DNA from 4 places in the Bacillus sp. DTU_2020_1000418_1_SI_GHA_SEK_038 genome. Region 1 is predicted to be linked to each of the others. Evidence: riboswitches for the same ligand, from Rfam matches in the RefSeq annotation. Region 1 holds a riboswitch; each other region holds the start of a gene.
What was found. Region 1 has a riboswitch for S-adenosylmethionine ahead of RRV45_RS18550 (methionine ABC transporter ATP-binding protein). Riboswitches for the same ligand answer to the same signal wherever they lie in the genome.

Region 1 (3,214 bases):
TGCTTCAATAACACCTTTATCAATTTCCCTTAACCCAATTTCTACCATTCTTGCATAAAATGGCGCTGCCCCAATGATTAGTGCAGGTAGTGCCGCATTTTCACCTATCATCGACCCAATTAAGAAAATAGTAAATGGAATTAATAGCACAATTAAGATTAGGAAGGGAATGGATCTAAAAATGTTAACAATAGCACTGATAATTTTATTAATAAAATTATTCTCCCAAATATTGCCCTTCGAAGTTAGAAAAAGTAATAGACCTAGAATAATGCCAAGAATGAAAGTAGCAATGACCGAAATGCTCGTCATATATAATGTTTCTACAGTTGCTTCCCACATCTTATCCCATTTAACATTCGGAAACCATTCACTAAGCATTCGAAATCACCTCCACCCCGACCTGCTTGGCCTTGATGAAATCAATTGCTTTTAAAATTTCAGGCTTCTCCCCATCTAAATGGATAAAAAGTGTTCCATAAGAACCGTTTTGCGTTTGTGATATTTTCCCGTGAAGAATATTAACGGTTATATTAAAATCACGAATTAGATTCGTTATTAACGGCTGCTCAACGGACTTACCAACAAAGCTTAATTGGACAATTTGCCCGTGTGGATATAATTGAGTAATTTGTTCAATCGTTTCCTTCGTTTCATCTGGATCAGACTCTGTTATTTGATGAACGAAGCGCTTTGTAATTTGCTGCTGCGGATTTTTGAACACATCGATAACTGGTCCCAGCTCGACAATTCTTCCCTCTTCCATTACAGCCACGCGATGACAGATTTTACGGATAACCTGCATTTCATGTGTGATGAGCACAATCGTTAAACCTAGACGCTCATTAATATCCACTAATAATTCTAGGATGGAATTAGTTGTTTCTGGATCTAATGCAGATGTGGCTTCGTCACATAACAACACTTTCGGGTTGTTTGCCAATGCTCTGGCAATTCCGACACGCTGTTTTTGCCCTCCGCTCAGCTGAGAGGGATAAGCATCCTCTCTTCCATCGAGACCAACAAGCTTAATGAGTTCATCCACACGTTTTAATCGTTCCTCTTTGGCAACACCCGCAATTTCAAGTGGAAATGCAATATTTTGCCGAACAGTTCTAGACCAAAGCAGGTTGAAATGCTGGAATATCATACTGATATCCTGTCTAGCTTTCCTTAAGTTCTTGCCTTTTATATGTGAAACTTCATTATTAGCTACAACAACATTTCCGCTTGATGGTATTTCAAGTCCATTTAGCATGCGGATTAATGTACTTTTCCCAGCACCGCTATAGCCAATAACACCAAAGATTTCTCCCTCGTTAACTTCTAAATTAACGTTGTCTACTGCGGTGACTTGACCCTGCTTAGAAGCATATATCTTTTGTACATTTTTGATTGAGATCATAATTGCTCACCCTCTCTAAATCCCATTTACAATATCATAATAGATGAATAAAGAGAAATAGTAATGCTATAAAAAAGAAAAATGCCTTTCTGTTATGAGCAGAAAGGCATAATGAATTTATCCTTCCCCTCATCTTCCAAAGCAAATCTGCTTTGTGTGAATTGGCACCATTTCATAAAATGACGGTTGCCGGGTTTCATCGGGCACATCCCTCCACCTCTCTTGATAAGAGCATTACATCTATATTCAATTAACACTTTACTTTAATTAAGCATTCTTATATTCACGATTGATATCGTATCATGGGATAAAGATAGCGTCAACGGTAAAAATTTGGAATTATATATCTTTTTACTCATGAAAAAACCTTAATTAATTATTCTTTTACTAATAGCGAGGCAATCCCTGTTGCTGCCTCAATTGCTTGCTCTAAATCTTCAATAAGGTCCTCAGCATTTTCAATTCCGATTGATAGACGAACTAGATCCTCAGGAACACCTGCAGCCTTCAGCCCTTCTGTATCAAGCTGCTGATGCGTTGTACTTGCCGGGTGAATAACTAAGCTTTTCGCATCGCCAACGTTTGCAACATGTGCCCACAGCTCAAGATTATTAATGAAAGCCGCTCCTGCTTCTCTTCCGCCTTCGATTCCAAATACGACTACAGAACCTGCGCCCTTCGGCAAATACTTATCCGCTAATACTTTATCCGGATGATTGTCACTTCCAGGATACAGGACCCAATTAATAGCTGGATGAGCTTCTAAGTACTCTACTACTTTCTTAGTATTGGCAATATGCTCCTTCATCCGCACATGAAGTGTTTCAAGTCCAAGTGTAAATTGGAAGGCATTTTGCGGGCTTAATGCAGGACCAAAGTCTCTAAGAAGTTGAACTCTAGCTTTAATAATATAGGCAACCGCACCTAATGCCTCACTATACACAAGGTTATTGTAGCTTGGGTCTGGCTGAGTGAATCCAGGGAACTTAGGAGAATTCCAATCGAACTTTCCGCCGTCTACAATGATTCCTCCAGTTGTTGTTCCATTTCCCAGCAGCCATTTTGTAGCGGAGTGGACGACAATATCTGCTCCGTATTCTATCGGTCTGCATAAATATGGAGTCGCGAATGTATTATCAATAATTAGTGGAACCCCATTCTCATGTGAGATTTCCGCTACCTTTTCGATATCTAACACCTTTAAGCTTGGGTTTCCAATCGTTTCAGCAAAGACAGCCTTCGTTTTTTCCGTAATGGCATTTCGGAAGTTTTCAGGATCTTCGGGATCTACAAATTTCACTTTAATGCCGTATTTCGGCAATGTCACAGCAAACAGATTATAAGTTCCCCCGTATAGGTTAGAGGCTGAAACAATTTCATCCCCAGATTCAGCAATATTCAGAATCGCTAGTGTAATGGCGGCCATTCCGCTAGCAACCGCTAAGGCACCAACTCCCCCTTCTAACAGGGCAACTCTTTCTTCAAAGACTGTAGTAGTTGGGTTGTGAATACGAGTATAAATGTACCCAGATTCCTTCAAGCCAAATAAATTAGCTGCATGTTCCGTGTCTTTAAATTGGTAAGCATTGTTTTGGTAAATTGGCACAGCTCTTGCTCCTGTTACAGGATCCGGCTGTAATCCCCCATGTACACCTAATGTTTCAAATCGATAGTTTTTTTGTTTTTCTGACATGTTTCTTCTCTCCTTTTTAATCTGCAATAGTTTGCATTTTTTTGATTTGCTGATTCCTTTTGCTTAAAAGAAGAATTTAAAAAACCCTCTTCGCAAGAAGAGGGTTGATATCATCT
Region 2 (3,214 bases), 1.4 Mb from region 1:
CCCCTGTCCAGCCATAGCTTATGCCAATGGAGCCTTCAGATGGAACAAGCTCTTTATTAGGAGCGTGCTGGAATTCTGCGAATATCATTTCATACGGCTTTCCCAGAACATGTGCAAGCACATTAAGGCGTCCACGGTGTGCCATCCCAATATTTATTGTTTTAGTACCATTTGAGACTGATTCGGAAACAATTTCATCCAATAAAGGAACCATCGAATCAAGTCCTTCAATGGAAAATCGTTTTTGACCTACAAATGTTCGGTGAAGGTACTTTTCAAATTCCTCTACTTCTGTAAGTCTTCTTAGGATTTTCGTCTTTTCTTCTGCTTTTAAGTTTAGATTTAATTCATTTGATTCTACTTTTTTCCTGAGCCATTCCTTCTCATTCTCATCATCTACATGATGAAATTCGAAAGCGATGGTGCCCATATACACACTTTTCAAATATTCAATCGCATCATGTCCGTTTCTTAGTGGAACCTTTGCTTCTGTACAAATAAGATTAGCTGGGATTGCCTTTAGGTCTTCTTCAGTTAAACCATATCGAGAAAGTTCAAAGAGCTTTCTTTCTGGTTCATGATTTTTTAATGGATAAATATCAGCTGCACGATGCCCGTAAAATCTAATATTATCCGCAAGACGAATAGCAGCTAAAGTTTTCTCTAATACATTAGAGTTTGTAAATGTTACATTTGCTTCTGACTTAGGGAAATCTTTAATTTCAGTAACAGGTGATCCCGTCTCATCAAAATAGGCTCTCATTTCTGGATCAATGGAGTTAGGATCTTGCAAATAGTTTTCGTATAACTCAATGACATAGCCAAGGTTTGGACCATAAAATCCTTGATTAAAAGGTCTCTCACCATTCAATGGCTTTTTCATGTAAAAAAACCTCCACCACTATATTTGAAAAGTTCTATGTCCATTATTCTTTCCCTAAAAAACGATTAAATGAGTAAATTGGTAATTGGCAATACTTAATTGAGAATTACAAGAATAATAATATTTTTAGGGTACAAATAATTTCCAAAGCCATTTTAACACGTAAAAGTTTGTTATTCAAAGGTTTTAAACATGGATATAGTAGAAAATATTTGTTTTAAAAAAACCTATTTTAGTAAAGTAATCCATAAACGATTCTTTAGCTTGATATAATAATAAAGACAACGCTTACACAAATGCTAACTATGTGTCATCTCAATATGGATAAACAAATTATTATTTAAAGAGGATTGACTTTTCTGAATGTTAACGTGTAATATTAATAGAAAATTGAAAATGATTTCTTATCAAGAGAGGTCGAGGGTAAGGCCCGAAGACGCCTCAGCAACCATCAATCGCTAAAAATAGATTGAAAAGGTGCTAATTCCTGCAAGTTTTTATTAAAACTTGAAAGATAAGAAGAGTGACTATGTAAACAATGAAAAGTCTTCTTCTTAAGAAGGCTTTTTATTTTTTTTCAATAAAAAGGAGTGCTGACAATGTATAAGACAGATACGATTCTTGCGCAAATTGGAAACCGAAGTGAAACAGTTACTGGGACTGTTAACCCGCCCATTTATCTCTCAACGGCCTATCGGCATGACGGAATTGGCCAGTCTACTGGATTTGATTATATTCGAACAGGAAATCCAACACGAACAATATTGGAAAAGGCAATTGCTGAGCTTGAGGAAGGAGATCAAGGCTATGCATGCAGTTCAGGTATGGGTGCAATCCTTACCGTCCTCTCCCTGTTCCAATCAGGCGATGAATTAATCGTTTCAAAGGATCTATATGGCGGTACATATCGTTTATTCGAGCAAGGTTATAAGAAATGGGGCTTGAATTGTAAATATACTAAGGACTTTTCAGCTGAAAGTCTGGAAAAGGAAATCACAGCAAATACAAAGGCTATTTTCATTGAAACCCCTACAAATCCATTAATGGAGGAAACTGATATTAGAGTAGTGGCTGAGTTTGCGAAAAAGCATCAGCTTTTACTGCTTGTTGATAACACATTTTATACCCCTGTTTTACAGCAGCCAATAAAGCTTGGTGCTGATATCGTCATCCACAGTGCCACGAAGTATTTAGGCGGACATAATGATGTGTTAGCCGGATTAATTGTTGCGAAAGGAAAAGAGTTATGTGAATTATTAGCCATGCACCACAATGCAGCAGGTGCGGTACTAAGCCCATTTGATTCATGGCTTCTCATACGCGGAATGAAAACACTTGCGCTGCGGATGGAGCGTCACGAAAAGAATGCTCAGGAAATTGTCCGTTATTTATCTGAACATGATGTTGTAACCGATGTGCTCTATCCTGGCCGAGGAGGGATGGTTTCATTTCGAATTAAGGACGAATCTTATGTAAATCCGTTTTTACAAAGTCTTTCCTTAATATCCTTTGCGGAAAGCCTTGGGGGTGCGGAAAGCTTTATCACCTACCCTGCAACCCAAACTCATGCAGATATCCCTGAACAAATTCGAATTGAAACCGGAGTCTGTAACCGTTTATTGCGTTTTTCCGTAGGCATCGAAAATGCTGAAGATATTATCCAGGATTTAGAATTGGCATTCGCTAAAGTTATGGAGGGTGTTGCACTATGAGTAACGAGGTTAGCTATCATTTTGAAACAAAGCTTTTGCATAATAATCATAAATATGATCCAGTAACTGGTGCGGTGAGTGTACCTATTAACCATGCCTCTACCTTTCACCAATCTGACTTTGATACATTTGGAAAATATGATTATGGAAGAAGTCTGAATCCAACTCGTGAAGCACTTGAAACAGTTATTGCGGATCTTGAGGAAGGAACGCATGGCTTTGCGTTTTCTTCCGGAATGGCTGCAATCTCAACTGCATTTTTACTCCTCTCACAAGATGATCACGTTTTAATAACGGAGGATGTTTATGGTGGTACCTATCGTTTCGTTACACAAGTACTTACCCGATTAGGCATTGAACATACATTTGTTGATATGACTGACTTAGGTGCAGTTCAAAAAGCTATTCAGCCTAATACGAAGGTGTTTTACGTGGAAACTCCTTCCAACCCACTATTAAAGGTGACTGATATAAAAGCGATAACTACACTCGCAAAAAAGCACGGAGCTTTAACATTTGTTGATAATACATTTTTAACGCCTGCCCTACAAAAGCCGCTCTCTTTAGGAGCAGATGTTGTTTTACATAGTGCCACGAAATTTTTATCGGGACATAGTGA
Region 3 (3,214 bases), 370 kb from region 1:
CCTTGATAATCCTTCAATGAAAAGCTTTCTATCAACTGCTCTAGGTCTACCCCTAGCTCATCGGACATAATCTCGTTGTAGCAATTGTTACATAATCGCTTACTAGTTGCCCCGTCTTTCAATATGATTTTTACTTCATTCGTTCCGCAGCGCTCACACTTGTCCATATGCTCACCTATTTAGTTTTTCTTCTATTTTATCATAATGACAATTGGATTAGAAAAATGCAAAATTGCAATAGCATGTTCATTGCTTTGTACGCCAGCCTATCAAACACCCCTTTTCTTACAGGGAGCGTCAACCGTCCATCCGGTTTTTGTAGTTGCTAGATTGATATTATCATTTTCAATTCAAAAAATTAGCTAAATCCGATCATTTGCTCCGCGTTCTTTATTACCACATAGTAAAACCTTCAATTTATTCATACAACAAATTAAGCTTAAGATTGGCTTTATTGCACATTATCCTTCGAAGATTCATCTCCCCTTCAGAAAATACAAAATCACACAGAAAAAGGTACTCTAATCTATCAGTTCTGTAATCTAAGTTGTACCTAAGCCTGTTTAGGCCACTTAAACGACATATTGTTAGATAAAAACTTCACTTTGACAGAGAGGCTGAAGGTTTATCAGCCAAATTGGGCAGTTTGTCAGCCAGATTTTGAATTTGTCAGCCAATTCCAGGTAGTTGTCAGCCAAATTGACTGGTTTGTCAGCCAATTCCCACAGGTGGCACCTAAATCTCTCTACATTGCTTATATAAGTGAACTTTTCATGATCTCACTTCCAAAAATTACATCCCTGAACGTGGTAAAAAAATACAGGATTTCCTCCTGGAATAAAGTGAATAGGCGCATCTAGATTATTGTGCTTGATTACAATTAATATCCTAATAGACTTTTTTCCAAACCCTTTATCAACGCGGATCGGTACTAATTTCACAAAAAATAATTTGACTTAATTGAATTTTGTGATAATATAAATACAATAATTCCTATTGTTATACTACGAATTAAACTCTTTTTATCCAGATAGAGGGTGAGACTACCCCCGCGAACTCTCGGCATCCAGGTTTTAAAGCGAGGTCAGACATCACTCAGATTGCGAAGAACCCTGGTGCCAAATTCAGAAGAGTGGCTGCTCATTCCGAAGATAAGAAGGTGTTGGCAAAATGGCTTCACGTTTCGTAATGCACCCTTCTATTATCGTAAAGAAGAGTTGTCGTTTTTCCAAAGCTGTAAAGCAAGTAAATGAAATCCAAATTGGAAAGGGAGAGAAAAAGATGGCCATTTCAACATTTAAAGCAAAAACAGTTTTAAAAGAAAACGTATTAGTGGAAACAGAATCGAGAGGGCATAAAGTGATTGTGGATGAGCCAGCAACCTTAGGAGGAACTGATAAAGGAATGAATCCGGTGGAACTACTTCTGTCCGCTTTAGGTGCGTGCCAGTCAATCGTAGCGAGAACATATGCGAAGCAATTCAATATCGATCTTAAAAAGTTTTGGGTTGAATTAGAAGGAGATATTGACCTAGACGGGTTTTTTAACAAATCTGATGTAAGACCAGGATTCTTATCCATACTGTATACGTTTCATATCGAAACGGATGCCCCAGAAGATAAAGTCGAAGCATTTAAAGCATTCGTTGAAGATCATTGTCCTGTCGGCGACACGATTGCCAATCCTGTGAATCTTGTTTCTTCAAAAATGGTTGTTCATCAGCCTGTTAAATAAAATACGGCCGCAAAGATAAAAATACGAATATATAAACTAATAAGAGACACACAGGAAAATTAAATTCTTGTGTGTCTCTTTTAATATACGACTAATGTGAAACAGGATTTTCCCGGGCGTCACTGCGACGAAATGATCCTTTATTCCGCTAATACTTTTCAGGTCTCTATTAATCAAACGTTTAATTAAATCCCCTTAAATCCAGACAGGACAAGGGATTGAGACTGTTCAATCAAACGTTTGTTTAAAGGCCAGCTTGCACCGTGACAGGATCTCACTAAGTTTGTATCATAATAATTATTAAAATTTGGCCATTGCTTTAAATTGATATATAAATACGAACATACATATTAATCAAACGTTTAATTAAATCCACTCAAAGCCATACAGGACAAGGGATTGGGACTGTTCAATCAAACGTTTGTTTAAAGGCCATCTTGCACCGTGACAGGATCTCACTAAGTTTGTATCATAATAATTATTAAAATTTGGCCATTGCTTTAAATTGATATATAAATACGAACATACATATTAATCAAACGTTTAATTAAATCCCCTCAAAGCCAGGCAGGACAAGGGATTGGGACTGTTCAATCAAACGTTTGTTTAAAGGTCCTCTTGCATTGATCGCACAGGATCTCACTATGTTTGTATCATACTAATTATTAAAATTAGGCAATTACATATTAATCAAACGTTTAATTAAATCCACTCAAAGCCAGGCAGGACAAGGGATTGGGACTGTTTAATCAAACGATTAATTAGACCCTCTAGGTATAGATAATAGCAAAGGTCTATCTAACGATTGTTGAATATCTTCCCAGTATCACTGTGACCATTCGGTTAACGAAAAAAAGAACCCCCCAGAAAAGCGAATCAGTCCGCTTTTCTGGGGGATCTAGTGTTGGTATGTGGAAGAATTCAACTTAAATCATACAACTCTACTTAGAAAATGTTCCAAAAATCGATCGGCTTCTACTTCTGTACAGACGCGAATCTTAGGTTCACCTTCAGGATGACCGATGGTTCTCCCTACCTCTTCTCCTTCTAAAACAACCTTTACATTCATCGTTTCCGTCTTTACAAAGCTTGGATCAATGGCAACTCCCACGGCAAGTGGATCATGAAGACCACAACCGGCGATCCCTGGATAATATTTCTCATAATATCCGATATAAAACTCAGTCATATCCGCAAAAAAATGAGCCGTTTCTTTTCCAGTCTCACGCCATTCATTCACCCTTGATAGTGGCAATAATGTTTGCAAGGTTACATCTAATCCTACAAGAGTCACGTTTAAACCAGATGAGAAAACATAGTCAGCTGCTTCAGGGTCTGCGATGATATTCGCTTCAGCATACGCATTTACATTCCCTGGTACTTTTACAGCCCCACCCATCACAACGACCTCTTTAACGAGCGGGATGATTTCCGGTGCTTTTTGGATCGCTAAAGCAAGATTTGTCAGTGGTCCCACAGC
Region 4 (3,214 bases), 1.1 Mb from region 1:
TCTTAAAATACGTTGCTCGAAAGGTGTTAACGGATTATCAAAAAGGATTTCATCATCCTTCACAAGATCCACTCCGCCAAGAGCCTGTTCCCTCAATTGAGCGGTCAAATAATCGATGTCTCTTCCAATAACTCCCTTGAAAATGCTCATAGTCAGTGGTCGATCATAAACATTTAAAGTTTTCCGAATGCCTTCAATTCCGAACCGTGGGCCAGGAAAGCTGCTTAATAGTTCCGAGCTAAACTCTAAATCAAGTAATTTGACCTCACCGTCTAAGGAAAGCTTCCCGAACACCGTTGTTAAAATAGCTGGTAGATCAGCTGAAAAATTCGCACTTGGATAAGCAATTTTTACTTTGCTTAAAATATCATTTTGTTTAACAGGGTGGCGCGTGTCCGAGAATTCCTCGACAGAGATGACGCGTCCTTTATGTTTCTTCAACTGCTCCTGCTCAAGCAGCGGCAAATCTGTCCATGAACCGATCGTTAAGCCAAGTGCGATCCCCTCCGCTTTTTTCTCAAAGGATCCTGGCTTGCCAAATAGCTGATAGGTAGCGATGATTTCACTCATGTTGGTTCATCCTCCTTGTAAAATTAAAATTCTCTATAAAATAAATAAAACCTCTTCAAATAAGAAGAGGTCAATAGACAAACATCTTCTTATTTCTCAGCATGAAAGCTGCAAGAATTAGCACCGTGTCAAATCATTTGATCGGTTGCCGGGTTTCATAGGGCTCGTCCCTCCACCTGCTCTTAATAAGAAAAATATATTCAATTAATTTACGATTCAAAAGTAACTGCCTTTTATTATTGCACCGCTTAAAAATTCTGTCAATACAGTTTGTGTGATTATTTTTTCTATTAGGAGTGTTGTAAAGTGAAAAAACAATTCAGAAAAAAGTGTTGACACTTTCAAAAACAGGTGCTAACATTCATTTCAAGCAAACTAACGTGAATATGTTAAATACTCTTATCATGAGCAGGCAGAGGGATTTGGCCCGATGAAGCCCAGCAACCGACCGTAATACCGTTGTGAAACGGGGCGCTATTAGCGCCGGGATTTTCCCGCAAGGCACGGTGCTAATTCCAACGGAAAGGAAACTTTCTGAGAGATGAGAGGCAGAGAATTTGTATTCGTAAGCCTCTTTCGTGATGAGAAAGAGGCTTTTTATTATTTTCATAGATAGGGTGAGAAAAGATGACAATTTTAGAAAAGAAACAGTATGAGCCGTTGACTGATGAGACAGCGGTGAAGCTTGCGAAAGAGCTAAATCTATTTTCTGAAGGTTCAGTATTGAACTGTCGCGAAATTGGTGATGGCAATCTGAATTATGTATTCCATATAACTGACTCAATAAATGAAAAAGGCGTTATTATCAAGCAAGCTCTCCCTTATGCAAAGGTAGTGGGGGAAAGCTGGCCGCTCACATTAAAGCGGGCAACGATCGAAACGAATGCGCTGAAAAAGCATGGTGAGTTTGTTCCCCAGCTTGTTCCGGAGGTTTATCATGCAAATGAAGACCTTGCCATTACGGTTATGGAAGATTTGTCGCACTTAACGATTGCTCGTGAGGGACTTATTAAAGGGGAATCTTATCCAAAGCTATCAAGCGATATTGGTGAATATTTAGCAAGAACACTATTTTCAACATCGGATTTTGCTTTGCATCCATTTGAGAAAAAACGTTTAGCAGTCGAATTTTCAAATCCAGAGCTTTGCAAGATTACAGAAGATCTCATTTTTACCGATCCATTCTTCGACCATGAGACCAATGATTTCGAACCGGAATTGCGTGAGGATGTAGAGGCCATTTGGAATAATAGCCTTTTGAAGCTTGAAGCGGCTAAGTTAAAGATAAGTTTTTTAACTGAAGCAGAAGCGTTATTACATGGGGATCTACATACAGGCAGTATATTTGCAAGCAGCACAGAAACGAAAGTAATTGATCCCGAATTTGCTTTTTATGGCCCGATTGGATTTGATGTTGGATTATTTATCGGAAATCTATTTCTTCATGGAATTTCAAGAGAGGAAGCGAATCGATCTGTTATTTTTGAGCATATCGAGAATACCTGGGACGTTTTTTGCTCAGTATTTACTGAATTATGGGAAGAGTCAAATCTCGAAGTCTATACAAAGGTCGAAGGCTATAAAGAATACATTTTACAGAAAATCTTTTCTGACACGCTTGGGTTTACTGGCTGTGAGTTAATTAGAAGAACGATTGGTCTTGCTCATGTGAAGGATTTAGACGGTATTGAGGATCATGAGAAAAGAATTGCAGCTAAGAGACAGGCACTTGCATTAGGCGAAACATTAATCTTAAATCGCCACGTGTTAAATTCAGTAAGAGAAGCTATTTCACTGTTAGGAGAGAGAAAGGCATGAAGGTTCCAACATCAATTGAATGGAAAAATGGACATCTGATTATTCTTGATCAGCAAAAGCTCCCTCATCAAATTGAGTATCTTCAGCTTGATACGATTGAGGAGATATTCAATGCTATTGTCACATTAAAAGTCCGTGGAGCGCCTGCAATTGGGATAACTGCTGCATATGGACTTGCGATCGCGGCGCAGCAATATGAAACGATACAATTAAAGGAATTCCACGAACATCTTCAAAAGGATTTTCGTTATCTAGCAAGTTCCAGGCCAACAGCAGTCAATTTATTCTGGGCGCTTGAAAGAATTGCAGCAGTGGCGGAGGAAGCGAAAAGCGTTAATGAAGCAAAAACGGTCATTCTTGAAGAAGCCATAAAGATCCATGTAGAAGATGAAGAAACGTGCAGACAAATTGGCGAGCATGCCCTGTCACTGCTAAAAGGATTTACAAATGTGATGACAATATGCAATGCAGGGTCCATTGCTACGGCTAAATACGGGACAGCACTTGCGCCTTTCCATCTTGGCATTGAACGAGAAAAACAGTTTCATGTGTATGCATGTGAAACGCGTCCAGTATTCCAAGGCTCAAGGCTTACCGTTTGGGAGCTGCAGCAATCAGGTGTCGATGTCACTTTGATCACGGACAGCATGGCCGCCCATACGATTTACTCAAAGGGAATAGAAGCAATTATTGTCGGGGCTGACCGAATTGCTGCTAATGGGGACACGGCAAATAAAATTGGTACCCTGGGCTTGGCGATTTTAGCTAAACATTTCAATATCCCATTTTATGTAGCAGCTCCAGCCTCAACCTTTGATCTTTCAAT

Region 2: it holds a riboswitch for S-adenosylmethionine, as region 1 does, so the genes downstream of both, RRV45_RS11360 (methionine biosynthesis PLP-dependent protein) here and RRV45_RS18550 (methionine ABC transporter ATP-binding protein) in region 1, are expected to answer to the same signal.
Region 3: it holds a riboswitch for S-adenosylmethionine, as region 1 does, so the genes downstream of both, RRV45_RS20275 (OsmC family protein) here and RRV45_RS18550 (methionine ABC transporter ATP-binding protein) in region 1, are expected to answer to the same signal.
Region 4: it holds a riboswitch for S-adenosylmethionine, as region 1 does, so the genes downstream of both, mtnK (S-methyl-5-thioribose kinase) here and RRV45_RS18550 (methionine ABC transporter ATP-binding protein) in region 1, are expected to answer to the same signal.

What each region holds. Positions count from the first base shown of each region.
Region 1 is NZ_CP135435.1:3,708,655-3,711,868, forward strand. Features, by position in the region: gene RRV45_RS18545 (methionine ABC transporter permease) at 1-381, opposite strand, end outside; gene RRV45_RS18550 (methionine ABC transporter ATP-binding protein) at 374-1,405, opposite strand; SAM riboswitch class I at 1,532-1,637, opposite strand; gene RRV45_RS18555 (O-acetylhomoserine aminocarboxypropyltransferase/cysteine synthase family protein) at 1,782-3,098, opposite strand.
Region 2 is NZ_CP135435.1:2,289,074-2,292,287, forward strand. Features, by position in the region: gene RRV45_RS11355 (2-oxoglutarate dehydrogenase E1 component) at 1-883, opposite strand, end outside; SAM riboswitch class I at 1,285-1,404, shown strand; gene RRV45_RS11360 (methionine biosynthesis PLP-dependent protein) at 1,483-2,595, shown strand; gene metC (cystathionine beta-lyase) at 2,592-3,214, shown strand, end outside.
Region 3 is NZ_CP135435.1:4,081,871-4,085,084, forward strand. Features, by position in the region: gene RRV45_RS20270 (DUF7713 domain-containing protein) at 1-167, opposite strand, end outside; SAM riboswitch class I at 1,020-1,158, shown strand; gene RRV45_RS20275 (OsmC family protein) at 1,282-1,734, shown strand; gene RRV45_RS20280 (nucleoside hydrolase) at 2,666-3,214, opposite strand, start outside.
Region 4 is NZ_CP135435.1:356,769-359,982, forward strand. Features, by position in the region: gene mtnW (2,3-diketo-5-methylthiopentyl-1-phosphate enolase) at 1-570, opposite strand, end outside; SAM riboswitch class I at 657-762, opposite strand; SAM riboswitch class I at 967-1,118, shown strand; gene mtnK (S-methyl-5-thioribose kinase) at 1,198-2,388, shown strand; gene mtnA (S-methyl-5-thioribose-1-phosphate isomerase) at 2,385-3,214, shown strand, end outside.